3 regions of the Mycobacterium sp. NGS57 genome follow, and region 2 is predicted to be linked to each of the others. Evidence: predicted binding sites of a transcription regulator. Region 2 holds the regulator's gene; each other region holds the start of a gene.
What was found. The regulator LexA, encoded in region 2, represses DNA repair genes until DNA is damaged. The targets are predictions, from matches to a motif close to CGAACANNTGTTCG.
Positions count from the first base shown of each region.

Region 1: a site for LexA is predicted at 7,155-7,168, ahead of ruvC (crossover junction endodeoxyribonuclease RuvC). Genes of this name have one in related genera too.
Region 3: a site for LexA is predicted at 4,290-4,303, ahead of cofD (2-phospho-L-lactate transferase). Genes of this name have one in related genera too.

Region 1 covers NZ_JCALCP010000001.1:376,653-386,958, forward strand. Annotated here, with positions in the region: gene tesB (acyl-CoA thioesterase II) at 1-484, shown strand, start outside; gene pdxT (pyridoxal 5'-phosphate synthase glutaminase subunit PdxT) at 481-1,074, shown strand; gene AC5Y43_RS02000 (ABC1 kinase family protein) at 1,167-2,516, shown strand; gene AC5Y43_RS02005 (YebC/PmpR family DNA-binding transcriptional regulator) at 2,561-3,313, shown strand; gene AC5Y43_RS02010 (polyamine aminopropyltransferase) at 3,448-4,983, opposite strand; gene AC5Y43_RS02015 (DUF350 domain-containing protein) at 4,980-5,435, opposite strand; gene AC5Y43_RS02020 (DUF4247 domain-containing protein) at 5,467-5,898, opposite strand; gene AC5Y43_RS02025 (DUF2617 family protein) at 5,895-6,407, opposite strand; gene AC5Y43_RS02030 (DUF4178 domain-containing protein) at 6,427-7,038, opposite strand; gene ruvC (crossover junction endodeoxyribonuclease RuvC) at 7,186-7,740, shown strand; gene ruvA (Holliday junction branch migration protein RuvA) at 7,737-8,327, shown strand; gene ruvB (Holliday junction branch migration DNA helicase RuvB) at 8,324-9,382, shown strand; gene AC5Y43_RS02050 (hypothetical protein) at 9,533-10,180, shown strand; gene AC5Y43_RS02055 (DUF1304 domain-containing protein) at 10,231-10,306, shown strand, end outside.
Region 2 covers NZ_JCALCP010000001.1:263,507-273,812, forward strand. Annotated here, with positions in the region: gene AC5Y43_RS01350 (class III extradiol ring-cleavage dioxygenase family protein) at 1-335, shown strand, start outside; gene miaA (tRNA (adenosine(37)-N6)-dimethylallyltransferase MiaA) at 344-1,249, shown strand; gene dapF (diaminopimelate epimerase) at 1,254-2,132, shown strand; gene hflX (GTPase HflX) at 2,179-3,606, shown strand; gene AC5Y43_RS01370 (acyl-CoA dehydrogenase family protein) at 3,682-4,842, shown strand; gene AC5Y43_RS01375 (LGFP repeat-containing protein) at 5,207-7,456, shown strand; gene lexA (transcriptional repressor LexA) at 7,469-8,173, opposite strand; gene AC5Y43_RS01385 (LysM peptidoglycan-binding domain-containing protein) at 8,463-8,960, shown strand; gene nrdR (transcriptional regulator NrdR) at 9,051-9,515, shown strand; gene AC5Y43_RS01395 (peroxynitrite isomerase) at 9,545-10,036, shown strand; partial or broken gene AC5Y43_RS01400 (alpha/beta fold hydrolase) at 10,071-10,226, opposite strand; gene AC5Y43_RS01405 (proteasome assembly chaperone family protein) at 10,273-10,306, opposite strand, start outside.
Region 3 covers NZ_JCALCP010000002.1:227,224-237,529, forward strand. Annotated here, with positions in the region: gene AC5Y43_RS04470 (NUDIX hydrolase) at 1-125, opposite strand, end outside; gene AC5Y43_RS04475 (Eco57I restriction-modification methylase domain-containing protein) at 122-1,702, opposite strand; gene AC5Y43_RS04480 (coenzyme F420-0:L-glutamate ligase) at 1,699-3,069, opposite strand; gene cofD (2-phospho-L-lactate transferase) at 3,066-4,058, opposite strand; gene AC5Y43_RS04490 (WhiB family transcriptional regulator) at 4,401-4,739, shown strand; gene AC5Y43_RS04495 (metallopeptidase family protein) at 4,750-5,172, opposite strand; gene AC5Y43_RS04500 (DUF3499 domain-containing protein) at 5,316-5,789, shown strand; gene AC5Y43_RS04505 (phosphomannomutase/phosphoglucomutase) at 5,859-7,238, shown strand; gene AC5Y43_RS04510 (TobH protein) at 7,235-8,317, shown strand; gene manA (mannose-6-phosphate isomerase, class I) at 8,326-9,561, shown strand; gene AC5Y43_RS04520 (FAD-dependent oxidoreductase) at 9,539-10,306, opposite strand, start outside.

The sequences.
Region 1 (10,306 bases), 110 kb from region 2:
CATGCCGGAGGCGGCCCCGCCCGACGGTCTGCCCGGCCTGGATTCGATCAAGGTGTTCGATGACGCGGGCTTCAAGCAGTTCGAGGAGTGGGACGTCTGCATCGTGCCCCGCGAGAAGCTGCGCCTGTCGCCGGGCAAGGCCTCCCAGCAGCAGGTGTGGTTCCGCCACCGCGACCCGCTGCCCGACGATCCGGTGCTGCACATCTGCGCGCTGGCCTACATGAGCGACCTCACACTGCTGGGGTCGGCGCAGGTCAACCACCTCGACGTGCGTCAGCACCTGCAGGTGGCGTCGCTGGACCACGCGATGTGGTTCATGCGGGCGTTCCGTGCCGACGAGTGGCTGCTCTACGACCAGTCCTCGCCGTCGGCCCACGGCGGCCGCTCGCTGTGTCAGGGCAAGATCTTCACCCAGTCGGGGGAGATGGTCGCCGCCGTCATGCAGGAGGGGCTGACCCGCTTCAAGCGGGGACATCAGCAGTGAGCTCGCCGCGGATCGGGGTCCTGGCGCTGCAGGGCGACACCCGGGAACACCTGGCGGCGCTGCGCGAGGCCGGGGCCGAGTCGATGCCGGTGCGCCGCCGCGCCGAGCTGGACGCGGTCGACGGGCTGGTGATCCCCGGCGGCGAGTCGACCACGATGAGCCACCTGCTGCTGGATCTGGATCTGCTCGAGCCGCTGCGCCGTCGGCTGACCGAGGGGCTTCCGGCCTATGGCGCGTGCGCCGGCATGATCCTGCTGGCCAGCGAGATCCTCGACGCCGGCGCCCGCGGCCGGCAGGCGCTGCCGTTGCGCGCGATCGATATGACGGTGCGGCGCAACGCGTTTGGGCGCCAGGTCGACTCGTTCGAGGGCGACATCGAGTTCGCGGGTCTCGACGGCCCGGTGCGCGCGGTGTTCATCCGCGCTCCGTGGGTCGAGCGCGCGGGTGACGGTGTGGAGGTGCTGGCGCGCGCGGCCGGGCACGTCGTCGCGGTGCGGCAGGGCGCGGTGCTGGCGACCGCGTTTCACCCCGAGGTGACGGGCGATCGCCGCATCCACCACCTGTTCGTCGACATGGTCACCGGCGGCTAGCACGACGAGACTGCGTCCAGTGCGTGCCCGACGCCCTCCTCCGCGCGCTGTGTGCAGTCTCGGCGTAATTCGAGACCGGGCATGATGTGCGGATGGCCGACATCGTGCGGGGCGGATTGGGGCGCGTCGCGAAGCTCGCGAGCTTCCCCGCGGGGGTGGCCGGGCGCGCCGCGCTGGGCGTCGGCAAGCGCATGACCGGCAAGTCCAAGGACGAGGTCAACGCGGAGCTGCTGGAGAAGGCCGCCGACGAGCTGTTCCAGGTGCTGGGCGAGCTCAAGGGCGGCGCCATGAAAGTCGGCCAGGCGCTGTCGGTGATGGAGGCCGCGATTCCGCCGCAGTTCGCCGACCCGTTCCGGGATGCGTTGATCAAGCTGCAAACCGAGGCCCCGCCGCTTCCGGCGGCCAAGGTGCACCGGGTGCTCGACGCCCAGCTCGGCACCAAATGGCGCGAACGCTTCGAGTCCTTCGACGACACCCCCGTCGCCTCCGCGAGCATCGGACAGGTCCACAAGGGCACCTGGAACGACGGGCGCGAGGTCGCCGTCAAAGTGCAGTACCCCGGCGCCGACGAGGCGCTGCGCGCGGATCTGAAGCTGATCAAGCGGTTCTCCTGGGTCGCCAAGCAGGTCGTGCCGCGGGCGGACGTGGACCGAATCGTGTCCGAGGTCAGCGACCGCATCGAAGCCGAGCTGGACTACCGCCTCGAAGCCGAATATCAGCGCGCCTTCGCGAAAGCCTTCGCGGGCGACCCGAAGTTCGCCGTCCCGGCGGTGGTCGCCAGCGCGCCGAAGGTCGTCATCTCGGAATGGATGCAGGGCCGCCGCCTGTCGGCGATCATCGCCCACGGCGCCCAAGACGAACGAGATGCGGTGTGCGCCTTGCTGCTTGAGTTCGCGCTGAGCTCACCGGCGCGGGTCGGGCTGGTGCACGCCGACCCCCATCCCGGCAACTTCATGGTGCTGGCGGACGGGCGCCTGGGGGTGATCGATTTCGGCGCCGTGGCCGAGCATCCCGGCGGTGTGCCCGCCGACTTCGGTGAATTGCTGTGCTGGGCGCGCGACGAACGGTGGGACGAAGCGATCCGGTTGCTGAAGAAGCTCGGGTTCATGCCGGCCGACTACCAGTTGACCGCCGAGCAACTGATCGAATACCTGGGACCGCTGTGGGCCTACATCGACCCGCTGCGCGCCGGGGAGTTTCATTTCACCCGCGAGTGGTTCCAGAAGTCGGCGCTGGTCACCAGCGACCCGCTCGCGGAAGGCTTCGGGGACCGGTTCAAACTCGCCCGCCAGATGACCATCCCGCCCGGCTACGTGATGTTGCTGCGCACGCTCGGCGGCCTCCTCGGGGTCGCCGTGCAGCTCGACGCGCAGGTGGCGTACGCCGCGCTGATCGAGCGATGGGTGCCGGGATTCTTCGGGCCCGGTGCGGGCCCCACGTAGACTCGTCTGGCGAACTCGAGGAGCAACAGAAGAGGTATTACCCGATGAGCGGCCATTCCAAGTGGGCCACCACCAAGCACAAGAAGGCCGTCATCGACGCCCGCCGCGGCAAGAACTTCGCCCGTCTGATCAAGAACGTCGAGGTCGCGGCCCGCGTCGGCGGCGGTGACCCGGCCGGCAACCCCACCCTCTACGACGCCATCCAGAAGGCGAAGAAGAACTCGGTGCCCAACGACAACATCGAGCGCGCCCGCAAGCGCGGGGCCGGCGAGGAGGCCGGCGGCGCCGATTACCAGAGCATCACCTACGAGGGCTACGGGCCCAACGGGGTGGCGGTGCTCGTCGAGTGCCTGACCGACAACCGCAACCGCGCCGCCAGCGAGGTGCGGGTGGCGATGACGCGCAACGGCGGCACCATGGCCGACCCGGGCTCGGTGGCCTACCTGTTCTCGCGCAAGGGCGTGGTGACGCTGGAAAAGAACGACCTGACCGAGGACGACGTGCTGACCGCGGTGCTGGAGGCCGGCGCGGAGGATGTCAGCGACCTCGGCGACAGCTTCGAGATCATCTCCGAGCCGGGCGACCTGGTCGCGGTGCGCACCGCGTTGCAGGACGCCGGCATCGACTACGACTCCGCCGAGGCGGGCTTCCAGCCGTCGGTGACCGTTCCGCTGGACGCCGACGGCGCCCAGAAGGTGATGCGGCTGGTCGACGCGCTCGAAGACAGCGACGACGTCCAGGACGTCTACACCAACGCCGACATCCCCGACGAGATCCTGGCCCAGATCGAGGAGTAAATCAGCCCGTTCGGGCGCCGAGTGTGAATCGTCGGCTTTCGTTGTGAGCCTGGGGCGGGATCTGGGCGGAGTCGTCGCCCTGGGTGCACCCCCGAAGCCCTGAGCTCACACTCAGTTGCGCCGCCGAGGAATAGTCAGTCGTAGCCGTGCCGCATGTCGTCGACGACGCGCGGATTGTCCAGCGTCGACGGCTCCAATGGTCGCGGCCCGACGTCGCCGGAGAACACGGTGGCCGCGTCCAGCACCGGCTGGTTGAGGAAGCGCAGCGGCGGCGCGTCGGGGGGCACCTTCGCGACGGGTGCGGTCCCGGAGCGCTGCGCCAGGACGAAGCCCCAGTCGCCGAACGTGGGCACGTGCACGTGATACGGCGTCACCGCGTAGCCGGCGGCCCGGATCGTCGCGACCGTGCGCCAGAACGCCGTCGGGGTCGAGAACGGGCTGCCCGCCTGCACCACCATCAGCCCGCCGGGGGCCAGCGCCCGGGCGGCCAGCGCGTAGAACTCGGTCGAGTACAGCCGGCCCAGCGTGGGGGTGTCGGGGTCGGGCAGGTCGACGATCACGGCGTCGAAAAGGCCCGAGCCCGGCCCGCGCAGCCACTTCATCGCGTCCGCGGTCACCACGGTCACCCGCGGGTTGTCCAGCGAACCGCCGTTGGCCTCGCGCATGGTGGTGCGCGCCAGCTCGATCACCGCGGGGTCGAGCTCGACCTGGACGATCCGCTGAATCCCCGGCTGGCGCAACAACTCTCGGGCCGCGAGTCCGTCGCCGCCGCCGAGCACCAGCACCGAGCGCGCGCCGTTCCCCAGCGCCGGGTAGACCAGGCTTTCGGTGTAGCGGTATTCGTCGCGGGTGGAGAACTGCAGGCCGCCGTCGAGGTACAGACGCGTGTCGTTGCCGCGCCGGGTGACCACGATCTCCTGATAGACCGTGTGCCGGTAGGCGATGATCGGATCGGCGTAAAGCCTTTGGCGGCTTGTCGTTTCGATGTCGGCCGACCGCACCAGCAGCGTGCCGAGCAGCCCCAGCGCCGCGGCCAGCGCACACAGCGCCGTCGCCAGCTGACGCGGCGACACGACGGGGCGCAGCACGAACAGCGCCACCACCGCGGCCGCCGCCAGGTTGATGATGCCGGTGGCCGCCGCGCCGCGGATCATCCCCAGGTGCGGCAGCAGCAGGAACGGCCACACCAGCCCGCCCAGCAGCGCGCCCAGGTAGTCGGCGGCGGTGAGGTTGGCCAGCGTGCGCCCGGCGTCGGCGGGGCCCGCCACCCGGCCGCGCTGCAGCAGCGTCATCAACAGCGGCACCTCGGCGCCCACCAGTCCGCCGATCAGCGCCGTGCCCGCGGCCAGAACCCACGTCGACCCGACCGAGCCGTCCAGAAACGCGAACACCACGTACAGGGCCGCCGCCGACAGGCCGCCGACGATGCCCAGCAGCGCCTCGACGGCGACGAACGTGATCGCCGCGTGCCCCAGCAGCGGCTTGACCAGCAACGCGCCCGCGCCCAGCGCCGCGATGTAGCCCGCGACGATCAGCGATGTGGCCACGATGCCGCCGCCGTTGAGGCTGGCCGACAGCGTCAGCAGCGCCAGCTCGTAGATGATGCCGCAGGCCGCGCAGGCCGCCACCGCCGCCAACAGCACGGCGCGCCAGCGCCGGTGGGGCGTCATGACACCGCCGCGGCGGTCACTCCTCCCACCGCCAGCAGCATCAGCGCGACCGCGAACGAGCCCGGGTGCAGCTCCGGTTCCTCGACGTGTTCGTGGAAGCTCCCCGGTATCACCAGGTGCAGCGTCAGCAGCGCGACGCCCAGCAGCACCACCCCCATGAGCCCGTACACCGCCACGCCGACGAGCCCCTGACCCAGCTGGCTGTAGCTGTTGGTGATGGCGCTGATGATCACGGTGGTGAGCGCGATGTACATCGCGCCGGCGACGACGACGGCGTTGGGCCGGCGGTCGACGAACACCAGCTGGCGCAGCTTGCCGGGGGTCAGCACGTCGACCATGTAGAACCCCACGACGAGCACCGCCATGCCGACCGCGAAGTACAAAATCGTCGCGACGACGCCCTTCAGAACCGGGTTGAGGTCGATGGTTCCGATCTCGACGGCGAGGTACATGGTTGTCTCCTTTGCTCGAACCGCTAAGACATCACTTGGTCCCGCCCGGGCCGCCGGGTGAGCCGCCGGCGCCGCCCGACGGGGATCCGGGGAAGAACCCGGGGCCGAGGAAGATGAACGCGCCGTGGCTGTATCCGGCGCTGAGCGGCTCGACGCGGATGCTGCACGGGTAGCCGCCGTCGGGGCCGACGATCACGATGTCGTGGCTGTAGCGCAGGTATTGGCTGGTGCCGTTGGCGGCGCGCGCCTCGGGGGCCGCGTAGTTGGCCAGCGTGTTGGCGACCTGCTCGGGCGGACCGGTGCAGGAGTAGCGCGTCCCGTTCGCGTCGCGCGCGTACTCGTGATAGTGCTTCGCGATGTAGGACCCAATGTCCTTGTGCAGCAACGTAAGTCCGAAGATCAGCGACACGACGGCGGCGACGGCCAGCGCGCCCGAGGTCAAAAACAGCCGATTGCGGCTCATGGTCGCCACCGGCTGGACGTGTGGACCACCACGCCGCCCGACCCCACCGGGGTGCGCGGGTACAGGTGCCAGGTCTGCCATCGCCAGCCCGCGCCGTCGGGTTCGGCGGCCAGGGCGGTCAGCGCGGCGTCGTCGCCGGGAAAGGTGCCCCCGAGCCACCCCGGTCGCCGGGCACACCGGTCGCGCAGCTCGCTCGCCAGCCGGCGGAAGCTGGCCTCGTCGTGCGTTGCGGTGCGCGATCGCAGGCTGTAGCCGGGCGCGTCGGTCTGGTCGGGCAGGTCCATCCCGGCACCGCGGGCGGTGCACGAAACCTGTTCGGAGAAGCGGCCTTTAACGTGTTCGACCGCGACGACGTGCGAGGCACCGAGGACGCCGAGCAGTAGCGCGCCCCCGCCGGGGTGGGGTAGGGAACTGGTGGCCAGCGGCACCGGCGCGGGCGCGTTGAGTGCGAGCCCCAGCCGTTCGCCGGACACGTCCGCCGGCGTCACGGCGAGCTGATGCAGGGGCACCGGCGGGGCTCCTCTGGCGCTAAGGGGACGAAGGCGGGGGCGCGGGGTAAACGGTGAGCTCGCCGGGCAGCACCGGTTTGCCCGTCGAGATCTCCCACGGCATGTCGGCGGCCCAGCGCTCGAACGACAGCAGGGCGCTCTCGTCGGCGTTGGCACAGTCGACGAATTCCATCTCGCCGCCGGCCGGCAGCCCGGTGGTGCCTTCGGTGGTGTAGGAGGCCCGGCCGCGCTCGGACTCGTGAAACGTCACGCCGTCGACGGCGTACGGGCCGCCGGGCTGCAGCGCGAGGTCCTTGCGGGTGACCCACATCGCCAGCTCCAGGCGCCCGTCGTCGTCTTCGACGCTGAACCAGATCGGCTGGTCCCCGCCCTCCAGCAGGTGCTCCCACCACACGAACGGGCCCTCGCGAAAGGTGACCGACCCGCGGACCACGTAGTCGACGCCGCCATAGCTGACGATGGCGCCGGGCCCGAGCTGGCGGGGCCCGAATTGGGGCATCGCGTTGAAGGACAGCGGATCCTGGCGCCCACCCGGCGCCGCCGGCTGCCGGGGCCGCCGCAAAGCGATGACGAGGACCACGATCGACGCAATGAACAGCACAATCGCCACGAGGACCAGGACAGTTCCCACGTCACACCTTCCGTTGCCGCAGTGCTCGAGCGAACGTCGGCTTTAAGTTAACAGCTTTTGGGGCCTCCGGCGCCGCGTGTCCTACCGGGGCCCGTCGGCACCGACCGTTAGGCTATCGAACAGCTGTTCGTACGAAGGAGCGGGGCAATGCGGGTAATGGGCGTCGACCCCGGGCTGACGCGCTGCGGGCTGTCGGTCGTGGAAAGCGGGCGCGGGCGCAGCGTCGTCGCCCTCGACGTCGACGTGGTGCGCACCGCGTCGGACGCGCGCCTGCCCGAGCGGCTGCTGGCCATCAGCGACGCCGTCGAGCACTGGCTGGCCACCCACCGGCCCGAGGTGGTGGCCATCGAGCGGGTGTTCTCCCAGCACAACGTGACCACCGTGATGGGCACCGCGCAGGCCGGCGGGGTGGTCGCGCTGGCGGCGGCCCGGCGCGGCATCGACGTGCACTTCCACACCCCCAGCGAGGTGAAGGCGGCGGTCACCGGCAACGGCGCCGCCGACAAGGCGCAGGTTACCGCGATGGTCACCAGAATCCTTGGGCTGCAAGCCAAACCGACACCGGCCGACGCCGCCGACGCGCTCGCGCTGGCCATCTGCCATTGCTGGCGGGCGCCGATGATCGCCCGGATGGCCGCCGCCGAAGCGCTGGCCGCCCAGCAGCGACACGCTTATCTGGCCAAGCTGAAGGCCGCCCGATGATCGCCGCGGTGCGCGGCGAGGTGCTCGAGGTGGCCCTCGACCACGCGGTGATCGAGGCGGCCGGCGTCGGCTACCGGGTCAACGCCACGCCGTCGACGCTGGCGACGCTGCGGTGCGGGAGCGAGGCCCGGCTGATCACCGCGATGATCGTGCGCGAGGATTCGATGACGCTGTATGGGTTCTCCGACAACGAAACCCGCGACCTGTTCCTGACGCTGATGTCGGTGTCGGGGGTCGGGCCCCGGCTGGCGATGGCGACGCTGGCCGTGCACGACGCCGCGACCCTGCGGCAGGCGCTGCACGACGGCGACGTCGCCGCGCTGACCCGGGTGCCCGGCATCGGCAAACGCGGCGCCGAACGCATGGTGTTGGAGTTGCGCGACAAGGTGGGTGTGGCGGCCGCCGTCGGAGCACCCGCCGGGCTGAACGGCCACGCGGTGCGAAACCCGGTGGTGGAAGCCCTGATTGGGCTCGGCTTCGCGGCCAAGCAGGCCGAGGAGGCCACCGACAAGGTGCTGGCCGACGAGCCCGAGGCCAGCCGGTCCGGCGCGCTGCGCGCGGCGCTGTCCATGTTGGGTAAGAAATGAGCGACGACGACTTCTCCGATCGCGACGTCCGCGAAGTTTCGGGGGCGCTGGTGTCTGGTGAGGGCGACATCGACGTCAGCCTGCGGCCCCGCACGCTGGGGGAGTTCATCGGCCAGCCTCGGGTGCGCGAACAGCTGCAGCTGGTCATCGAGGGAGCCAAAAACCGCGGCGGCACACCGGATCACATCCTGCTGTCCGGCCCCCCGGGGCTGGGCAAGACGTCGCTGGCGATGATCATCGCCGCCGAGCTCGGCTCGTCGTTGCGGGTGACGTCGGGCCCCGCGCTGGAACGCGCCGGCGACCTGGCCGCGATGCTGTCCAACCTGGTCGAGCACGACGTGTTGTTCATCGACGAGATCCACCGCATCGCGCGGCCCGCCGAGGAGATGCTCTACCTGGCCATGGAGGACTTCCGCGTCGACGTCGTGGTCGGGAAAGGCCCCGGGGCGACGTCGATTCCGCTGGAGGTGGCGCCGTTCACCCTGGTCGGCGCGACCACCCGGTCGGGCGCGCTGACCGGCCCGCTGCGCGACCGGTTCGGCTTCACCGCGCACATGGACTTCTACGAGCCCGCCGAGCTGGAGCGGGTGCTGGCGCGCTCGGCCGGGATTCTCGGCATCGAGCTGGGCACCGAGGCCGGCACCGAGATCGCGCGCCGCTCGCGCGGGACCCCGCGCATCGCAAACCGGCTGTTGCGCCGGGTCCGCGACTTCGCCGAGGTCCGCGCCGACGGCGTGATCACCCGCGACGTCGCCAAGTCCGCGCTGGCGGTCTACGACGTCGACGAGCTGGGCCTGGACCGCCTGGACCGGGCGGTGCTGTCGGCGCTGACCCGCGGCTTCGGCGGCGGCCCGGTCGGGGTGTCGACGCTGGCGGTGGCGGTGGGCGAGGAGGCCGCCACCGTCGAGGAGGTGTGCGAGCCGTTCCTGGTGCGGGCCGGCATGGTCGCGCGCACCCCGCGCGGCCGGGTGGCCACCGCGCAGGCCTGGACACACCTGGGCCTGGTGCCGCCGGCCGGGGCGGCGGGCCTGGGTCAGCCGGGCCTGTTCGACTGAGCGCTTTGCGCGCGTCGAGACTGCAAGCAGCGCGTCGATTCGGCCGGAATCGCGATCTGAGCGCAGGTTCGACTGGCCCGGCCTGGGTTACGAAACCGCCGATCGGGTATCCGTGCGGGTAGCTGAAACTACCTGTTGGAGGCGATTCAGATGACGCACACGGCTGCCGGCTACGAAAACTCCCGCGCGGCGTACATGCCACGCTCCCGCGGCGCGGTGCTCGGGCTGGCCCTGATCCTGCTGGGCGCGTGGGGCGCGCTGGTCCCGTTCTTCGGGCCCAACATCGACTGGGCGTACACGGCCGACCCGGCGTGGACGTGGACGGCGCCCAAGGGCTGGCTGGAGGTCTTCCCCGGGGTCGTCACCGCAGTGGGCGGTCTGATGCTGCTGATCTCCGGAAGCCGCGCCAGGGCCATGGTCGGCGGCTGGCTTGCGGTGCTCGGCGGCGCCTGGTTCGTGGTCGGCCGGGCGTTCGCGTCGACGCTGCACATCGGGGACGTCGGCCAGCCGGTGGCGGCGGCCGACCTGAAGCGGGCCCTGCTCGACGTCACCTACTTCACCGGCCTGGGCGCGCTGATCGTGTTCCTGGGCGGGGCCGCCCTGGCGCGGGTGGCGGTGCGGCACGCGCGCGACGTCGTCGCGACCGAGCCGGCGCCGCTGACGACCGCGCAAGCCGGGGAACCGGCCCTCTACAACGAGTCGGCCGAGCCGGCGCCGCGTGAGCGCACCCGCGCCGGCCTGTTCCGCCGGCGCGCCGGGGGCGGGCTCTTCCACCGACGTCACCACGCAGGCGTCTAGGGATCTATATTCTTCTCGCGGGGCCAGCGGGGCCCCGGCGAGGAGGGCCGATGAAAACCGCCGGGTTGGTCTTCACGGCGCTGGCAGCCCTGCTGCACGTCTACATCTTCACGATGGAGTCGTTCA
Region 2 (10,306 bases):
AGACGGCCCTGGCCCGCGGCCGGCAGCTGCGCGCCGACATCGACCGCGCACCCGAACCCGTCGGCGTGCTGGTGGTGGCCGACGGCGCCAACACCCTCACGCCGGGCGCCCCCGGCGGCCACCACCCGGACGACGCCGAGGCACAGCTGGCGCTGGACGACGCGCTGGCCGACGGCGACGCCGCCGCGCTGACCCGGCTACCCCCGCAGATCGGCGGGCGGGTCGCGTTCGGTGTGCTGGCCGGTCTCGCCGAGCCGGGGCCGCGATCGGCCAAGGAGCTCTACCGCGGCGCCCCCTACGGCGTGGGCTACTTCGCCGGCATCTGGCAGCTGTGAGCCGGGCCGTGCGACCCGTGGCGATCGTCGGGCCCACCGGCACCGGCAAGTCGGACCTGGCGCTCGACTTCGCGGAACGCGTCGGCGCCGAGATCGTGAACGCCGACGCGATGCAGCTCTATCGCGGCATGGACATCGGCACCGCCAAGCTGCCGGCCGGGGCGCGCCGCGGCATTCCCCACCACCAGCTCGACGTGCTGAACGTCACCGAGACCGCCAGCGTCGCGCGCTATCAGCAAGACGCGGCCGCCGACATCGAGGCGATCGCCGGCCGCGGCGCGGTGCCGGTGATCGTGGGCGGATCGATGCTCTACATCCAATCCCTGCTGGACAACTGGTCGTTTCCCGCGACCGATCCCGCGGTGCGGACCCGCTGGGAAGCGCGGCTGGCCGAGGTCGGGGTGGCAGAGCTGCACGCCGAGCTGGCCCGCCGTGACCCGGCCGCGGCCGCGGCGATCCTGCCCACCGACGGCCGGCGCACCGTGCGCGCCCTCGAGGTGCTCGAACTCACCGGAAAGCCGTTCGCCGCGTCCGCACCGCGCATCGGCGTCCCGCGCTGGGAAACCATCATCGTCGGATTGGATTGCGAGACAACGCGTCTCGATGTGCGCCTGGCCCGGCGTACCGAGGCGATGTTCGACGGCTGCCTGGTCGACGAGGTGCGCGCGCTGCTGGGCGAGGGGCTGCGCGACGGGGTCACCGCCTCGCGCGCGGTGGGCTACGCCCAGGTGATCGCCGACCTGGACGCCGGCGGCGACGGCGACGGCGCGCGGGAACCGACGTTCGTGGCTACGCGGCGCTACGTGCGACGGCAGCGGTCGTGGTTTCGCCGCGACCACCGCATCCGCTGGCTCGACGCGGCCGCACCCGACCTCGTCGCGCAGGCGATGCGCGCGTGGCGGGACGTATCCTGAACTGGTGATTTTCGCCAAGGGCCACGGCACGCAGAACGACTTCGTGCTGCTCCCCGACCTGGACGCGGAGCTGACGCTGACCTCCGCCCGCGTGGCCGCGCTGTGCGACCGGCGCCGCGGCCTGGGCGCCGACGGGGTACTGCGGATCACCACCGCGCGTGCCGCCCTGCGGGTGGGGGTGCTCGACCGCCTGCCCGACGGGGTCGGCGTGAGCGACTGGTACATGGACTACCGCAACGCCGACGGGTCGGCGGCGCAGATGTGCGGCAACGGCGTGCGGGTGTTCGCGCACTACCTGCGCGCCAGCGGGCTGGAATCCCGCGACGAGTTCGTCGTCGGCTCACTGGCCGGCGCGCGGCCCGTCGTGCTGCACCAGACCGGAGACACCGATGCCGAGGTCACCGTCGACATGGGCAAGGCCCATCGGCTCGGTAGCGGGCACGCGGTGATCGGCGGCAGGCGGTTCACCGGCCTGGCCGTCGACGTGGGGAACCCGCACCTGGCGTGCGTGGACCCGCAGCTGAGCGCCGAACAGCTCGCCGCCCTGGACGTGGGCGCGCCCGTGCAATTCGACCGCACCCAATTCCCCGACGGCGTCAACGTCGAGGTGCTCACGTCGCCGGCCTGGGGCGTGGACGGGGGATCCGTGAGCATGCGGGTGCACGAGCGCGGGGTGGGGGAGACCCGCTCCTGCGGCACCGGAACCGTCGCCGCCGCTGTCGCCGCGCTCGCCGATACCGGCGCCGACACCGGCACGCTCACCGTGCGGGTGCCCGGCGGCGACGTCGTGGTGACCATCACCGACGCCACCAGCTACCTGCGCGGGCCGTCGGTGCTGGTGGCCCGCGGCGAGCTCAGCGAGGAATGGTGGCGCGCACAATAATTCGGATGCACGGCACCGATTTGGCGGGCAGTATTGCTAATTGCCTATGACACATCCCGAAACTCCCTTTCCCGAACTCGAGCCCAGCGCGGGCGAACTCGCCCTCGAAGACCGCTCGGCACTGCGCCGGGTCGCCGGGCTGTCCACCGAACTCGCCGACGTCTCCGAGGTCGAGTACCGCCAGCTGCGCCTGGAACGCGTGGTGCTGGTCGGCGTGTGGACCGAGGGCAGCGCCGCCGACAACCAGGCCAGCATGGCCGAGCTGGCGGCGCTGGCCGAGACCGCCGGCTCGCAGGTGCTCGAGGGGCTCATCCAGCGCCGCGACAAGCCGGACCCGTCGACCTACATCGGCTCCGGCAAGGCGGCCGAACTGCGCGAGGTGGTCATCGCGACCGGCGCCGACACCGTCATCTGCGACGGCGAGCTGTCCCCGGCGCAGCTGACCGCGCTGGAGAAGGCCGTCAAGGTCAAGGTCATCGACCGCACCGCGCTGATCCTGGACATCTTCGCCCAGCACGCCACCAGCCGGGAAGGCAAGGCGCAGGTGTCGCTGGCCCAGATGGAGTACATGCTGCCGCGGCTGCGCGGCTGGGGTGAGTCGATGTCGCGGCAGGCCGGCGGCCGCGCCGGCGGCAGCGGCGGCGGCGTGGGCCTGCGCGGTCCCGGCGAGACCAAGATCGAGACCGACCGGCGGCGCATCCGCGAGCGGATGACCAAGCTGCGCCGCGAGATCAAGGACATGAAGCAGGCCCGCGACACGCAGCGCAGCCGCCGGCTGACGAGCGACGTCCCGTCGGTCGCGATCGTCGGCTACACCAACGCCGGCAAGTCCAGCCTGCTCAACGCGCTGACCGGGGCCGGGGTGCTGGTGCAGGATGCGTTATTCGCCACCCTCGAGCCCACCACCCGCCGGGCGGAACTGGTGGACGGCCGGCCGTTCGTGCTCACCGACACCGTCGGGTTCGTCCGCCACCTGCCCACCCAACTCGTCGAGGCGTTCCGCTCCACCCTGGAAGAGGTCGTCGACGCCGACCTGCTGGTGCACGTGGTCGACGGCGCCGACGTCAACCCGCCTGCCCAGATCAACGCGGTGCGCCAGGTGATCGCGGAGGTGATCGCCGATCATGACGGCGACGCGCCACCGGAATTGCTCGTCGTCAACAAGGTCGACACCGCCAGCGACCTGGAGCTGGCCAAGCTGCGGCACGGCCTGCCCGGCGCGGTGTTCGTCTCCGCGCGCACCGGCGAGGGCATCGACGCCCTGCGGCGGCGGATCGCCGAGTTGGCGGTGCCCGCGGACGTCGCCGTCGACGTGGTGATCCCGTACGACCGCGGCGACCTGGTCGCCAGGCTGCACGCCGGCGGGCGCGTCCAGCGCGAAGAGCACGACGCCGACGGCACCCGCATCCGCGCCCGCGTGCCGGCGGCGCTGGCCGCCGCCGTGCGCGAGTTCTCCGCCGACCGGGAGGCCTGACCCCGCCGAATGCCGACCAACCGGCTGGTTGGTATATCTTGGGCGGCACAGTCCCGATCGCCGGAGGTCCCACGCATGAGCAGTGCCATCAAGTACGAGCGCACTCTTTTCGAGCCCGAGCACGAATTGTTCCGCGAGTCCTACCGCGGCTTCCTCGACCGCCACGTGGCGCCCTACCACGACGAGTGGGAGGAGGCCAAGATCGTCGACCGCGGCGTGTGGCTCGAGGCAGGCAAGCAGGGCTTCCTGGGCATGTCGGTGCCCGAGGAGTACGGCGGCGGCGGCAACCCCGACTTCCGGTACAACACGATCATCACCGAGGAGACCACCCGCGGCCGCTACAGCGGGATCGGGTTCGGCCTGCACAACGACATCGTGGCGCCCTACCTGCTGAACCTCGCGAACGACGAGCAAAAGCAGCGCTTGCTGCCCAAGTTCTGCACGGGCGAGCTGATCACCGCGATCGCGATGACCGAACCGGGAACCGGCAGCGACCTGCAGGGCATCAAGACGCGCGCGGTCAAGCAGGGCGACCACTACGTGCTCAACGGCTCAAAGACGTTCATCACCAACGGAATCAACTCCGACCTGGTGATCGTGGTGGCCCAGACCGACCCCGACAAGGGCGCGCAGGGCTTCAGCCTGCTCGTCGTCGAACGCGGCATGGAGGGCTTCGAACGCGGCCGCCACCTCGACAAGATCGGCCTGGACGCGCAGGACACCGCCGAGCTGTCGTTCACCGACGTGCATGTGCCGACCGAAAACCTGCTCGGTGAGGAGGGCATGGGGTTCATCTACCTCATGCAGAACCTGCCGCAGGAACGCATCGGCATCGCGATCATGGCGGCCGCCGCCATGGAGCAGGTGCTGGAGCAGACGCTGCAATACACCAAGGAGCGCAAGGCTTTTGGCAAGCCGATCGGCAGTTTCCAGAACAGCCGATTCGTGCTGGCCGAGCTGGCCACCGAGGCCACCGTGGTGCGCATGATGGTCGACGAGTTCATCCGCCTGCACCTGGACGGGAAGCTGACGGCCGAACAGGCCGCGATGGCCAAGTGGTATTCCACCGAGAAGCAGGTGCACCTGATCGACCGCTGCCTGCAGCTGCACGGCGGCTACGGCTACATGCGCGAATATCCCGTCGCGCGAGCCTATCTCGACGCCCGGGTGCAGACGATCTACGGCGGCACCACCGAGATCATGAAGGAAATCGTCGGCCGCAGCCTCGGCGTCTAGCAATCCGGTCAATTAATGAATGGCCTAAATGGTCATTTCGTCGGGCAGATCGCTGACCGGCTAACGGCTTCGCGTACCGTCGGCGCATGCGTTTCTCGTGTGGCGACAGCGCGGTCGCATGCGGAGGCCGGTCGCGGTTCGGGCGTAATCCTGCATCATTTCGACATCGGCCCGGTCACCGTTTCCGTAAATTTCGTAATTTGACTTCGCATTCCTCCCCGGCGCAGGCAAAGTTATGCGAGCCCGGCGACAATCCGGTTCGTAACGGGGATACTTCCTCGCGGTGGGGGTACGACCCGCGTGCGGGGCTTGCAGGTGCGGGCATGGCCAGTGATAGGGGGCTAACCCTCGGCTGGGAGGCTTGGTGAACGGGCAGAGACGTCGGATGCGCCGGCTGGTCGGGCGCGCTGTGATCGGCATGGCGACCACGGTGATGGCGGCCGCGCTGCTCGCGCCCACCGCATCGGCGTCCCCGATCGGCGATGCCGAGGCCGCCATGATGGCGGCCTGGGAGAAGGCCGGTGGCGACACGTCACCGCTGGGCGCCCGCAAGGGCGACGTCTATCCCGTCGCGGACGGGTTCGCGCTGGACTTCGACGGTGGCCGGATGTTCTTCACCACCGACACCGGGGCGAAATTCGTCTACGGGCCGATCCTGGACAAATACGAGTCGCTGGGCGGTCCGGCCGGCAGCGATCTGGGATTCCCCACCATCAACGAGGTCCCGGGCCTGGCGGGCCCCGATAGCCGCGTGGCCACCTTCTCCGCCGGCGACAAGCCGGTCATTTTCTGGACATCCGAGCACGGCGCGTTCGTCGTGCGCGGCGCGCTGAACACCGCATGGGACAAGCTGGGCAGCTCGGGCGGCGTGCTGGGCGCGCCGACGGGCGACGAGACCCACGACGGTGAGGTCGCGTCCCAGAAGTTCAGCGGCGGCGAGATCTCCTGGAACCGCACAACCAAGGAGTTCACCACCGCCCCGGCGGCGCTGGCCGATCAGCTCAAGGGTCTGCAGGTCACGATCGACCCGGCCGCGGCCATCAACGCGGCCTGGCGCGCGGCGGGCGGAGCCACCGGCCCGCTGGGTGCCAAGCAGGGCGGGCCGTATCCGATCGGCGGCGACGGCATCGCGCAGAACTTCGCCGGCGGCAAGGTGTTCTTCAACCCCGCCACCGGCGCGAACGCCCTGGAAAGCGACATCCTCGCCAAGTACGAGTCGCTGGGCGGCCCGGTCGGCAGCGACCTCGGCTTTCCCACGGCCAACGAGTCCGACGGGGGCCTCGGGCCCGCCAGCCGGATCGCCGCGTTCGCCGCCGCGGACAAGCCGGTGATCTTCTGGACCCACGACCACGGCGCGTTCGTCGTGCGCGGCGCGATGAAGGCCGCGTGGGACAAGCTGCGCGGTCCCGGCGGCAAACTGGGCGCCCCGGTCGGCGACCAGTCCGTGACGGGCGACGTGGTCTCGCAGCAGTTCAGCGGCGGCAAGATCTCGTGGGACCGGACGAAGAACGCGTTTTTCACCGAGCCGTCGAACCTGGCCCCCTTGCTGTCCGGTCTGCAGGTGTCCGGGCAGAACCAGCCGAGCACCGCGGCGATGCCCTCCCATGGCAAAAAGCTCGACTGGCACCGGTGGTGGCCGCTTGCCCTCATCCCGCTGGCGGTGCTGCTGGTGCTCGCGGCATTGGCGACCTGGTGGCGCCGTCGTCGCACTCCGCGTGCCGCCGCCGAAACCCCCGGCCACGAGCCCCAGCCCGAAACCGACGCCTACGAGCCGGCCGCCGACGGGCGCTGGAGCGCCGGCGACACTGCCCACAACGGCGATGCGACCACCGACCATTTCGTGCGCGGCGACCTCAACCCGCCCGAGCAGCAGCCACCGGCCGAGGCCCCGCCCGCCGCGCGGGTGAGCTGGAGCCGCGGCGGCGGCGAGGGGACCGCGGAGGAAGACCCCGACGCGGTGCAAACGGATTCCATCCCCGTCGTCTCGGCGGCCGCCTTGTCCGAGGCCGGCTACGCCGACGCTCCGGTGCAGGCCGAGCAGCAGGGCTATTCCGAGCCCCAGGACGCCGGCTACATCGACGCCGAGTATGAGGAGGCCGGCTACGACGACTACGCGGAACCCGGATATCCGGACGTCGCCGTTCCGCGCACCCGCCCCGAAGCCGCCTACCTCGCTGCCGACGAAGCCGACGGAGCCGACGAAGCCGCCGAAGCCGACGAAGCCGGCGGAGCCGGCGAACTCGGGGAGCCGGACGTCGCCTACGCCGCGGATGTCGTGGACGACGACATTCCCGCCGCCGTCGTCGACGAAGAACCCGACGTCCCGATCGCCCTGGGGTCCGAGGCGGAGCAGCGCGCGGGTCGGCACGCGGCTTTTGATGACGAGGAGCTGCCGGAGGTGGCCGGCGCCGCGCCGGTGGCCGGCGGGCGCCCGACCATCCACCTGCCGCTGAACGACCCGTACCAGGCGCCCGACGGATACCCGATCAAGGCCAGCGCCCGCTCCGGGCTGTACTACACCCCGGGCAGCGAGCTCTACCACGACACGCTGGCCGAACTCTGGCTGTCCAGCGAGCAAGTCGCGCAGGCCAACGGCTTCATCAAGGCCGACTGAGCCGGCCGCGCGTCAGACCTTGCGGATCACCGTGACGACCTTGCCGAGGACGGTCGCGTCGTTGCCGGGGATGGGGTCGAACGCCGGGTTGTGCGGCATCAGCCACACCTGACCGCCCGCGCGCTTGAACGTTTTGACGGTGGCCTCGCCGTCGATCATGGCCGCGACGATGTCGCCGTTGTCGGCGACGTGCTGCTGGCGCACCACCACCCAGTCGCCGTCGCAGATCGCGGCCTCGACCATCGAGTCGCCCACGACCTTGAGCAAAAACAGCGTGCCCTCGCCGACCAGCTCGCGCGGCAGCGGGAAGACGTCTTCGACGGCCTCCTCGGCGAGGATCGGCCCGCCCGCGGCGATGCGCCCGAGCACCGGGACGTAGCTGGGCTCGGGCAGGGCGTCGGAGCCGGCGACGTCGGTCACCGGCGCCCGCGCGGCCCCGGCGCTCTCGTCGGCGCCGCGCACGTCCACGGCGCGGGGGCGGTTCGCGTCGCGGCGCAGGTAGCCCTTGCGCTCCAGCGTGCGCAGCTGATGCGCCACCGAGGATGTCGACGTCAGACCCACGGCGTCGCCGATTTCCCGGATGCTCGGCGGGTAGCCGCGCGTGGTGACCGACTCGCGGATGACGTTCAAGATGGTGCGCTGCCGTTCGGTCAGCGCGGAGTCCACGGATTGCAACCGGCCGTCCGCGGTTGATGGCGTGTCGTTGCTGTCGTCCATGCACTGAATGTAGCCGCGCCGCGGCAAAGAATCAAACATGTGTTCGACTGGTGTGTCGGGCCCGGCCGCGGGGGGAATAACAAGTGTGTAACTTTCGCGCGGATCGGGTATTTGGGCGCCATGACCGTGATGTACGGGGCGCGCACCCACCCAGCCGTCGGGAACTTGTCGGTGGGGGCGTCTAGCGTTTGGCTCGTGCGACACGCTTCGCTCAAATGTTCGGGTTTCGAACACACGAGCGACTATTGTCGAACACACGAGCGAGAACGAGTTGACCGGAGGAACGCAGATGACCATCATCCACGCAGTCTCGCCGCGCACCAGTAGCGTCCGCCGCCCGGTCAACGGGCCGGCGCAGGGGCCTCGTGCCGGCCACCGTGCTGGTCCGGCCCGCACCCGCAGGCCCGGGCCGTCCCGGCCGGCGGGTGCGCCCACGCGCTACTACGGCACCGGCGTCGCGATGTCGGTAATCCCGCACCGCAGGCGTCCCGTCACGGTGCTCACGACGCTGGGCCTGGCGCTGGTCGCCGGGATCGTCACCGTGTGGCTCGGCCTGATGGCCAACCTGGGCCAGGCCGCCAACGACGCCGCGGGCGCGGGCGCCGCCGCGGTGCCCGACCGGCTCGCCGTCGTGCGGGTCGAACCGGGGGAGTCCCTGCAGGATGTCGCGCACCGGGTGGCCCCGGACGCGCCGGCACGCCAGGTCGCCGAGCGCATCCGCGAGCTCAACGATCTCAACTCGCCGGCGCTGGCCGCGGGCCAGACGCTGATCGCGCCGGTGGGCTGACCGCGCGGGAGCGCGCGGGTACGCTTTCAACGTCTTTCGAAGTTCTGGGGTTCTGCATCCCTGGCAGGTGAGCACGGCGAAGGAGCGGTCATGCACTGTCCGTTCTGCCGCCACCCCGACTCCCGGGTGATCGACTCACGGGAAACCGATGAGGGGCAGGCCATTCGGCGCCGCCGGTCGTGCCCCGAGTGTGGCCGGCGCTTCACCACCGTCGAAACCGCGGTCCTGGCGGTGGTCAAACGCAGCGGTGTCACCGAGCCGTTCAGCCGGGAGAAGGTCATCAGCGGCGTCCGCCGGGCGTGCCAGGGCCGCCAGGTCGACGACGACGCGCTGAACCTGCTCGCCCAGCAAGTGGAAGACACAGTGCGGGCCGCCGGGTCGCCCGAGATCCCCAGCCACGAGGTCGGTCTGGCCATCCTGGGTCCGCTGCGCGACCTCGACGAGGTGGCCTACCTGCGGTTCGCCTCGGTTTACCGGTCGTTCGAGTCGGCGGAGGACTTCGAGCGGGAGATCGAGACGCTGCGCGCGCACCGCGACGTGTCGGCTCCCGGCTGACGGGGCCGCCCACTCGCTAGGCTGTTTTCATGCCGCCCGACTTGCATCCCGATCTCGAAGCACTGGCGCCGTTGCTGGGGACGTGGGGCGGTGAGGGCTCGGGCAAGTACCCGACGATCGAGCCCTTCGAGTACGTCGAGGAAGTCACCTTCGCCCACGTGGGCAAGCCGTTTCTGGCCTACACCCAGAAGACCAAGGCGGCCGCCGACGGCAAGCCGCTGCACGCCGAGGCGGGATACCTGCGGGTGCCGCGGCCCGGGCAGCTCGAGTGGGTTCTGGTCCATCCGAGCGGCATCACCGAGATCGAGGTGGGCACGTATTCGGTGGACGACGGCGTCATCGAGGTGGAGCTGTCGACGAGCGCCGGCGGCACGATCGGGCTGGCCCCCAGCGCCAAAGAGGTTACCGCGCTTGGGCGTTCGTTGCGCCTCGACGGCGACGAGCTGTCCTACTCGGTGGACATGGGTGCCGTCGGGCAGCCGCTGCAAAACCATCTCACGGCGGTGTTGCACCGGCGCTGAGCGCGACGAAAGTCGTTGCCCCGCTGAGAGATCAGATGGCGCTGCCGACGACGGTCACCCGCTCGACGTCGAGCACGGACAGCAGGTCGCGCATCCCGTTGGCGTAGGCGGCCACCTAGTAGTCGGCGCGTGGTTTGTCGGACTTCCCGTGCCCCAGCAGGTCCGGCGCGATGACCGTGAATCTGGGCGCCGTGACCTCGCGCACCGGGCGAAGGTTGCTCCTGCGCTTGGTCGATTCAGGCCCGGTCGTCGTCGTCGGGCTTCTTCTCC
Region 3 (10,306 bases), on a different contig from region 2:
TCGCGGCGGCAGGCGTCTTCGCGGGCGTGCACGAATGCCAGCACGGCGTGGCGCAGCGAGTCCTGCGCCGGGTCGGGGGCCCGCCACCCGGTGAGCGCCGAAATCGCAGAATCGCGCAGCGTCAACGGGATCCGCGCCTCATCCGGCGGTCGCGCAGCGACGCCCAGGCCGCGCGGCACCCCGCGACCACCTCGCCGGGCAGGCCGAGGCCGTCGATCAGGACGTGGCGGTCGACGAGGTCGAGCGCCTTGTCGGTTTCGTTGGCCTTCAGCAGCAGGTCGACGTCGCGGGCGAGTTCGGCGTCGGCGTACGCCGGCGCGGGGATGGGCAGTTGCTCGGCCTCGCGGGGTTCCAGCTCCAAGATGCCCCCACCGTAGCTGCGGCCGAGGATCTCGGCGAAGGCGAACGTCACGCTGTTGTGGAACACCGCGGCCAGCGCGGCCGGGTCCGTCCCGGGCGCGAGCCGGACCCGGTGCACGGTGTCGGTGCTCGTCGCCGCGGCGGCGTTGACGGTCAGCCGCGGCGCCCGGTGGATCTGGCGCAGCAGGAACAGGTCTGGAACCCACAGCGACGGCGTGGTCCACCACGGGGTGCGGATGGAGCACTTGTAGCCCCGGTGCACGCCGGCGGCCTCACCCGCGTCGATGTGCGCGACGACGGCGGCGTCGGTGGGCTCGGCGGACGCGTCGAGCAGCCAGGTCCGCTGGCCGGCCGCGAGATCGGCTGCGCGGCAGTCGGTGTCGTAGACCAGGCCGGACAGCTGGGCGCTGCGCGAGACGAGCGGGACGCAGTGCGGCCGCAGTCCCAGCCCGCCGGCCTGGGCGTCGGTGAAGGTGAAGAAGCTGTTCCGCCCCGTCACGATGCCGACGTCCACCCCGGCCAGCGACCCGAGCCGGGTCAGTTCCGGCGAAGCCTGAAGCGTGCGCAGCAGCCGGATCGCGGCGGGGGCGAGGAAGTATTTGGTCCACTTCTCGTTTTCGTGCAGCAGCGCCGGCTCCGAAGGGAGACGTTCGAAGTCGGCGTGCGCCAGCGCGTCGGCGTCCTCGAGGTGGACGGTGCGGATGCGGGCCGGCCCCGCGCCGGTCACACCGCAGAACAGCACCACCTCCTGCTGGACGCCGTCGAACACCAGCCGCTCGAACGTCAGCAGCGTGATGTCGCGGTAGCGGCTCAGCAGAAACTCGCGCAGCGGGGCGGCATAGCCGACCTGGAGCAGCTCGGCGGGCAGCACCAGGCCGACGCGTCCGCCGTCGCGCACCAGGACCGTGCTCGCCACGACGAAGGGGACCCAAGCATTGGTCAGCCGGCTGGGGCGCAGGCCCTCGCCGCGCATCAGCTCCAACGCCGGCTCCCGCTGATCGGCGGCCCAGTTGCCGAAGCGGATGTAGGGCGGGTTGCCCGCCACCCCGTCCCAGCCGCCGACGTCCGCCCCGGCCATCCACGTGAACAGGTTCCCGGCGTCGACGGGAGCGAACTCGCCGGCCTTGGCCGCCTCGGCCGCCACCAGTTCCACACCGCGCACCCCGTCGCCGAGCCTGGCCAGCTCGCGCAGGATCGCGCCCTCGCCGCAGGACGGCTCGAGGATCCGTGGGCCGGCGTCGCGCACCCAGCGGGCCAGGAATCGGGCGACGGGCGCCGGCGTGTAGTAGCCGCCGCGCACCTTGTCGGGCGATGCCGCCACCTTGCCCGCGAACGTCGTCATTTGCGGATCAACAGATCCCCGGCGTCGACCGGGTCGCGTGGGCCGGGGGGATCCAGGGCATGGCCGATCGCGATGGCGCCCAGCGGCTCCCAGTCCGCGGGCAGCTCGAGCTCGGCGCGCACCAGGTCGGCGGCGAAGATCGTCGAGCCGATCCAGCAGCTGCCCAGCCCGCGCACCGCGAGAGCGACCAGCAGCGCTTGCACGGCCGCCCCGACGGCGACCGTGAACATCGTGCGCTCGGCGTCGGTGCGCCGGGCGTCGGGATAGGCGTGGGCTCCCTCGGGGACCAGGAACGGGATCACCACTTCGGGTGCGTCGTAGAGGATCTGGCCGCGCGCCACCCGGCGCTCGATGGAGTCGGCGGCCCGGCCGTCGGCGGCGAGATCGGCACGCCACTGGTCTTTCATCCGGTCCAGCAGCCGGACGCGGGTGGCCGCGGTCCGCAACCACACGAACCGCACCGGGCGGGTGTGGTGGGGGGCAGGGGCGGTGAGGGCCTCGGCGACGGCGGACTCGATCAGCTGCCGCGCCACCGGTTCGTCGCTGAAGCGGCGCACCGAGCGGCGCAACAGCTGGGCCTGCCGGCGGCCCGCGTCGAGGGCCTCGGCGGTGCCGAGCCAGAACAGGTCTTCCTCGCCGGGGCGCAGCAGTTGCCGGGCCGTGGAGCCGTCGTCGGTCACGGGCAGCCCGCGCACCACGGCCACCGGCAGCGCGGTCAGTTTTCCCTTGACCAGGTCGGCGGCCGCGGCGACCTCGTCGGCGATCGCGACCTCGGTGACGAGCAGCTCGTTGCCGTACGGGTCGACGGCGCCCGAATAGCTGTGCAGCACACGAAGACCGGCCGCGCCGATCGCCGCGTCGATCTGGCCGTTGCGCCAGGCGCGGCCCATCGTGTCGGTGATGACCACGGCGACGTCGACGCCCAACCGCTCCCGCAACCCGGTGCGCAGCGCCGCGGCGCTGGCGTCGGGGTCGACCGGCAGCAGGGCCAGCTCGTCGCGCCCGACGTTGGATCCGTCCACCCCTGCCGCGGCCTGCACCAGGCCGAGCCGGCTCTCGGTGATCAGCGTCCGGCCCTTGCGCGCCAGCACCCGCACCGCCTCGGAGTCGACGAGCTTGCGGCGCAGCCGATCCCGCGCCTCGGCGTCCCGCGGCGCCGGCACCAGGCGGCCCTCGCACTTGGACACCACCTTGCTGGTCACCACCACGACGTCCCCGTCGCGCAGCCAGGGCGCGGCCGCGGCCAGCGCCGCACCCAGGTCGTCGCCGGGGCGGAACTCGGGCAGCCCCGCCACCGGCAGGATCTCGACGGCGGCCCCGGTGCCATGGTCGCCGCGTTGCGGCGCCGGTGTGCCTGAGTCGGTCACGTCACGCCCGCCAGCTCGAGCCCCGCGCTGACCATCTCGGCGGTCGCCTTCGGGTCGCTCATCAACAGCGGCACCGCGCGCACCGCGACCCCCTCGATGCCGGCCGAGTCGCCCTCGGCGATCAGCCAGCAGTCCAGGATCCCGGTGGCCTTGCGCGCACCGTAATGCCGGCCGACGGCCTCGGCGGTGGATTCGACCCCGATGACGGACAGGCAGGCATCGGCCATGCCGCGCAACGGCTTTCCGCCGATGATCGGCGAGTAGCCGACGACGGGTGCCGCGGCCTTCCGCAACGCGCCGCGGATGCCCGGCACGGCGAGGATGGCGCCGACGCTGACCACCGGGTTCGACGGCGCCAGCAGGATCACGTCGGCGTCGCCGATGGCGGCCACGGCTTCGGCTGCGGCGCTGGCCTTTTCGGCGCCGACGAACGCGAAGCTGTGCGTGGGCACCTGCGCCCGGTAGCGCACCCACCATTCCTGGAAGTGGATCGCGCGCCGGCTGTCGTCGTCGGGATCGGTGATCACCACGTGCGTCTCGCAGCGGTCGTCGGTCACCGGCAGCAGCCGCGCGCCCGGTTGCCAGCGGTCGCACAGCGCGGCGGTGATCTGTGACAGCGGGTAGCCGGCGTTCAGCATCTGGGTGCGCACCAGGTGGGTGCCCAGGTCGCGGTCGCCCAGCGCAAACCAGTCCGGCTGCACGCCGTAGCGCGCCAATTCCTCCTTGGCGTGCCAGGTTTCGTCGCGGTGACCCCACCCTCGCTCCGAGTCGACGCCTCCACCTAAGGTGTACATGCAGGTGTCCAGATCCGGACAGACACGCAACCCATGGATCCAGGCGTCGTCGCCGATGTTGACGATCGCGGTGAGTTCGTGGCCGTCGGCATCCGGGCGCCGCTGGTTTGCGAACTGACCGAGCCCGAGCAGCTGTTGAACCCCCAGCAGGAACCGGGCGCCGCCAACCCCACCGACCAGAGCGGTGACTTTCACTTGAGCTTCACAGGGCTCGACAGTACTGCCCGGCCGGGGCACCCGTTTCGACGACCGAAACGGGATGTGATCGACACGCCGAAGACCCCAGACAACAGAAACGCCGAAATTTCGTAACGAGATGATATGGAAATGCGGCAGAACGCTTGACCAAGCAGGTCAACAAGTGTCTAATCACAACAGTGTCATTTCCCGGTTGGCCGGCCGGTTCCGGTGTCGCAGACCGAGATTCGATCACTTGTTCGAATTGTCTGTACATCAGAACAGTGGGAATTCACTATCTCTCTCAAATCAAGCTGAGGAGGCGGACGAAGCATGTCTTATGAGCACCTTCGGGGCGTTATGACAGGCACACCGCGCACCACCATCGGCACGGCGCCGGCGGCGACCGTCCGTCCGCACCTGACCGTGGTTCCTGACACCCCAGTCGTTTTCGAGCCCGAGCCCCTTCCCCTGCCCACCCCGGACCAGTGGCAGGACCGCGCGTTGTGCGCGCAGACGGACCCCGAGGCCTTCTTCCCGGAAAAGGGCGGCTCGACCCGCGAGGCCAAGAAGATCTGCCTGGGTTGCGAGGTGCGCCACGAGTGCCTCGAGTACGCCCTGGCCCACGACGAGCGCTTCGGCATCTGGGGCGGTCTGTCCGAACGCGAACGCCGCCGGCTCAAGCGCGGCATCATCTAAGACGCCAGCCCTATTCGTCGTCGATGGTGGGGTCGATGACCTGGGGCTCGACGTCCAGATAGATCGCCACCTGGGCCACGAGGATCTCGTGCAGCAACTCGTCGAGTTCGACGGTGTCCTTGGCTCGCCTCTCAATCGGCTTGCGGAACAAGACGATTCGCGCCCGCGTGGCATTTCCGCGAACATCGACGCCGGCCGGGATCAGCCGGGCGAGCGCGATCGGCCCGTCGGCGATGACCTCGGGCGGCCACTGCACGCTGTCGGGGTCCTTAGCGGCGATGCGGGGGATTTCGTCGACGGCCACGTCGAGCTCGGACACCCGCTCGTGCCAGCGGCGCTCGATGGGTTCGTAGGCCTCCAGCACTGCCATGTCGAACCGCTCGGCCCGGCTGCGCCAACCGGGCACGCTCGGCGGCAGCAGCGGGCCGCGCATGTCGCGCCCCCGCCGGGCGCCGCGGGAGGAAGCCGAGCGGCGCGTTTCGCCCACGCGCCGATGGTAACGGTTGGACATCGCGGGCCCCTCGGATGCGCGTGTCCGGCGCTGCCTGGGCCTTTTTGCGCGATAGCCTTTGCGACGTGAACGTTCCCCGTCGCTGTTGCCGGCCCGGGTGTCCGCACTATGCCGTGGCGACCTTGACGTTCGTCTACTCGGATTCGACGGCAGTCGTCGGCCCGCTCGCCACCGCGCGCGAACCGCATTCGTGGGATCTGTGCGTCGGCCACGCCGGCCGGATCACCGCCCCCCGCGGATGGGATCTGGTGCGCCACGCCGGCCCGCTGAATTTCGAGCCCGCCCACCCCGACGAGGACGACCTGGTCGCCCTGGCCGACGCGGTACGCGAGGGTCGCCCGCGCGACGTGGCGGCCGCCGCTCCGCTGAACGGCTTCGCCCCCGCCATGGGTGCCGTGGGCGCCACGGGCGCTGAGGCCCCCCTGCAGCACGCCGGCGCGCATGCCACCGCGCCGAGCAGCGGTTTGCTCGCACCGCCCGAGCGCCGGTCGGGACGGCGCCGCGGGCATCTGCGGGTGTTGCCCGACCCCAGCGACTGAGGCGGGCGCCCGGGGGCCGATAGGCTGACGCCCAGAGCCCCAGCAATCCATGGCGTCAGGAGTTTCGCAATGTCCCGGTCCGCCGCGACCGTTCGCCGTGTCGTCAAGGCCTACGACGTGCGCGGGCTGGTCGGCGAGGAGATCGACGAGTCGCTGGTCACGGATCTGGGGGCCGCGTTCGCTCGGCTGATGCGCGGCGAGGGCGCTACGCGGGTGGCGATCGGCCACGACATGCGGGACAGTTCGCCGGCGCTGTCGGCCGCCTTTGCCGACGGGGTGACCGGCCAGGGGCTGGACGTGGTGCGCATCGGGCTGGCGTCCACCGACCAGCTGTACTTCGCCTCCGGGCTGTTGGACTGCCCCGGCGCGATGTTCACCGCGAGCCACAACCCGGCGGCCTACAACGGCATCAAGCTGTGCCGGGCCGGGGCCAAACCGGTGGGCGCCGACACCGGCCTGGGTGTCATCACCGACGACGTGATCGCCGGTGTCGCACCGCATGAGGGGCGGCCCGGGTCCGTCTCCGACCGCGACGTGCTGGCCGACTACGGGGCGTTTTTGCGTTCGCTGGTGGACACCGCCGGGCAGCGCCCGCTGCGGGTGGCCGTGGACGCCGGCAACGGCATGGCCGGCCACACCGCGCCGGCCGTGCTCGGCGCGATCGACTCGATCACCTTGTTGCCGTTGTACTTCGAGCTCGACGGCTCGTTCCCCAATCACGAGGCCAACCCGCTCGACCCCGCCAACCTGGTGGACCTGCAGGCCTTCGTGCGCGACAGCGGCGCCGATATCGGCCTGGCCTTCGACGGGGACGCCGACCGGTGCTTCGTGGTCGACGAGCGCGGGCGCCTGGTGTCGCCTTCGACGGTGACCAGCCTGGTCGCGGCGCGCGAACTGGGCCGCGAGATCGGCGCCACGGTCATCCACAACCTGATCACCTCCCGCGCGGTCCCCGAACTGGTCACCGAGCGCGGCGGCACACCGCTGCGGTCCCGCGTCGGCCACTCCTACATCAAGGCGCTGATGGCCGACACCGGCGCGATCTTCGGCGGCGAGCACTCGGCGCACTACTACTTCCGTGATTTCTGGGGCGCCGACTCCGGCATGCTGGCGGCGCTGTACGTGCTGGCCGCGCTCGGGGAGCAGGACCGGCCGCTATCGACGCTGACCGCCGACTACCAGCGCTACGAGTCGTCCGGCGAGATCAACTTCACCGTGGCCGATGCGTCGTATTGCGTTGAGGCGGTGCTGAAGTCGTTCGGCACCCGGATTCACTCGATCGATCACCTGGACGGGGTGACGGTCGACTTGGGCGACGGCAGCTGGTTCAACCTGCGCAGCTCGAACACCGAGCCGCTGCTGCGGCTCAACGTGGAGGGCCGCACCGCCGAGGACGTCGACGCGGTGGTCACCCACGTCAGCACCGAAATCAGGGCAGCCACACCGTGAACGCGACGCGGTCGATCGACCTGGAAGACCCCGAAGGCCTGCTCGCCGCGGACCGGGACGGCCTGTTGCGGGCGGCGTCGTCGGCGGGCGCGCAGGTGCGCGCGATTGCCGCGGCAACCGGCGAAGGCGCGCTGGACCCGCTGCGCACCGAAGACCGTGCGCGCAGCGTGATCTGGGTCGCCGGCCGCGGGACCGCGGGGACCGCGGGGGCCATGCTGGCCGCGACACTGGGCGGGGCGGCGTCGGCGCCGATCGCGGTCGTCGGCGAGGCGCCCCCGTGGGTGGGCCCGCTGGACGTGTTGATCGTCGCGGGCGACGATCCCGGCGATCCCGCGCTGGTCTCCGCCGCCGCCACCGGGGTGCGCCGCGGCGCGCGGGTGGTGATCGCGGCGCCGTATGAGGGGCCGCTGCGCGATTCCACGGCCGGGCGCGCCGCGGTCCTCGAGCCGCGGGTCTGGGTTCCCGACGAGTTCGGGTTGCCGCGGTACCTTGCCGCCGGGCTGGCCGTCCTGCATGCCGTCGACCCGCGGCCGAGCGTCGAGCTCGGCGCGCTCGCCGACGAGCTGGATGCCGAGGCGCTGCGCAACAGCGCCGGCCGCGAGCTGTTCACCAACCCGGCCAAGACGATCGCCGCGCGGCTGGCCGGGCACCGGGCGGCGCTGGCCGGCGACTGCGCCGCCACGGTGGCGCTGGCCCGCCACGGCAGCTCGGTGCTGCTGCGGCTCGCGCGCGAGGTGGTCGCCGCCGCCTGGCTGGCGGACGCGGTGGTCGCGCTGCGCACCGGCGATGCGGGCTCGTCGGTGGACGCACTTTTCCACGACGAGCAAATCGACGGGCCGCCGCCCGACCGGATGCGGGCGCTGGCGCTCACTTTGGCCGACGAGCGGACGGTGGTGGCCGCCCGGGTCGCCGGCCTCAGCGATGTCGACCTGGTCACGGCCGAGGACGTACCCGACGCGCCGGATGCCGGGGGCGGTTCGCCCGTGCCGGCCCGTGCCGGGCCCGCCGAGCAACAACTGGCAGTATTGGCCGTTCGGCTGGAGATGGCCGCGGTTTACATGCGACTGGTGCGGGGATAGATACACAAGTGGAACTTCTTCGGGGGGCGTTACGTACGTACGCCTGGGGATCACGAACCGCCCTGGCGGAATTCACCGGGCGACCGGTTCCGGCGGCGCATCCGGAGGCCGAGCTGTGGTTCGGCGCGCACCCCGCCGACCCGGCCTGGCTGGAAATGGGCAAGGGCAACAAAGATGAAGTCTCGCTGCTGCAGGCGCTGGTCGACGACCCGGAGGGGCAGCTGGGCCCGGGATCGCGCGCCCGGTTCGGCGACGTGCTGCCGTTTCTGGTGAAGGTGCTGGCCGCCGACGAACCGCTGTCGCTGCAAGCCCACCCGAGCGCCGAGCAGGCGGTCGAGGGTTACCTGCGCGAGGAGCGGCTGGGCATCCCGGTGACCTCGCCGGTGCGCAACTACCGCGACACCTCTCACAAGCCCGAGTTGTTGGTGGCGCTGCAGTCGTTCGAGGCACTGGCCGGGTTTCGCCCGGCGTCGAAGACCATCGAGCTGCTGCGGGCGCTGGCCGTATCCGACCTCGACCCCTACATCGACCTGCTGAACGATCAGTCCGATGCCGACGGCCTGCGCGCGCTGTTCACAACCTGGATCACCGCGCCCCAGCCCGACATCGACGTGCTGGTACCCGCCGTGCTGGACGGCGCCATCGCCTACGTCAGTTCCGGCGCAACGCAATTCGCCGCCGAAGCCAAGACGGTGCTGGAGCTCGGCGAGCGCTATCCCGGTGATGCCGGGGTGCTGGCGGCGTTGCTGCTCAACCGCATCACCCTGGCTCCGGGCGAGGCCATCTTCGTGTCCGCCGGCAACCTGCACACCTACCTGCGCGGCTTCGCGGTGGAGGTAATGGCCAACTCCGACAACGTATTACGCGGGGGCCTGACCCCCAAGCACGTCGACGTGCCCGAGCTGCTGCGGGTGCTGGACTTCGCGCCTACCACCGAGGAGCAGCTGCGGCCGCCCATCCGCCGCGAGGGGCTGGGTCGGGTGTACGAGACGCCGACCGACGAGTTCGCCGTCGCGCTGCTGTCGCTGGAGAGCGAATACCTCGGCCACGAGGTCGACGCCTCCTGCGCCCACGAGGGTCCGCAGGTCCTGTTGTGCGCCGAGGGCCGCACGACGGTGCACGCCAAGTCCGGATCGCTCACCCTCGAACGCGGGATGGCCGCCTGGGTGGCGGCCGACGACGGGCCGATCCGGCTCGTGGCGAGCGAGCCGGCCAAGCTGTTCAGGGCGACCGTAGGGCTGTGACGGCCCGCCGCCCCTTGGCGGCTTTGACGGCGCCGCGGCGCTCGCGCAGCCACAGCCGCATGTTGTGGGCCATGGTGCGGCCGACGATACGCGGCGGCGGCACCATGTAGAGGCTGTCCAGCAGCGAGAACCGGCGCAAAAACCATTCGGCCAGAACGGGTTCGGTCTCGGCGGCCCCGAGGAATTGGTCGAACAGCGATGCCGACGGCCGCCACCACCACGGCACGGGGGCCTTGGTGCCGGCGTGGTGGAAGTTGACGTCGGCGATGCCGTTCATCATCCACACCGGGTAGGTGGTCTTGGCGGTAGCCCGATTCAGTTGGCGCGCAAGGCCTTCGAGGTCATCAGCGGGTGATTGCAGCGCTCGCCGCAGATGGCCGGCCTGCAGCGAGGTCATCGTCATGCCCTGCCCGAACGTGGGGTTGAAGCTGGCGACGGCGTCGCCGAGGGGGACGATGCCGAGCGGAAAGCGGTCCAGCTTGTCGTAGCGGCGCCACCGGCTGGCCGGGAACGCGTGATAAGCCGGCTCGCCGACCGGTTCGGCCTGCGCCAGCGCGGCGGCGAAATGCGCGGGCAGCAGCTCGTCGGCCAGCGCGAGCATCTCCGGAAACGTCTCCGGCGGTTTGGCGTTGGCCACCCCGAACGTCGTCAGCACCCAGATGTGGTCCTCGTAGTGCAGCATGCCCAGCCCGAGCCGCTGGTCGTGCGAGGCGCCGGCGACCACCACCTTCTCGGCGATCAGGTC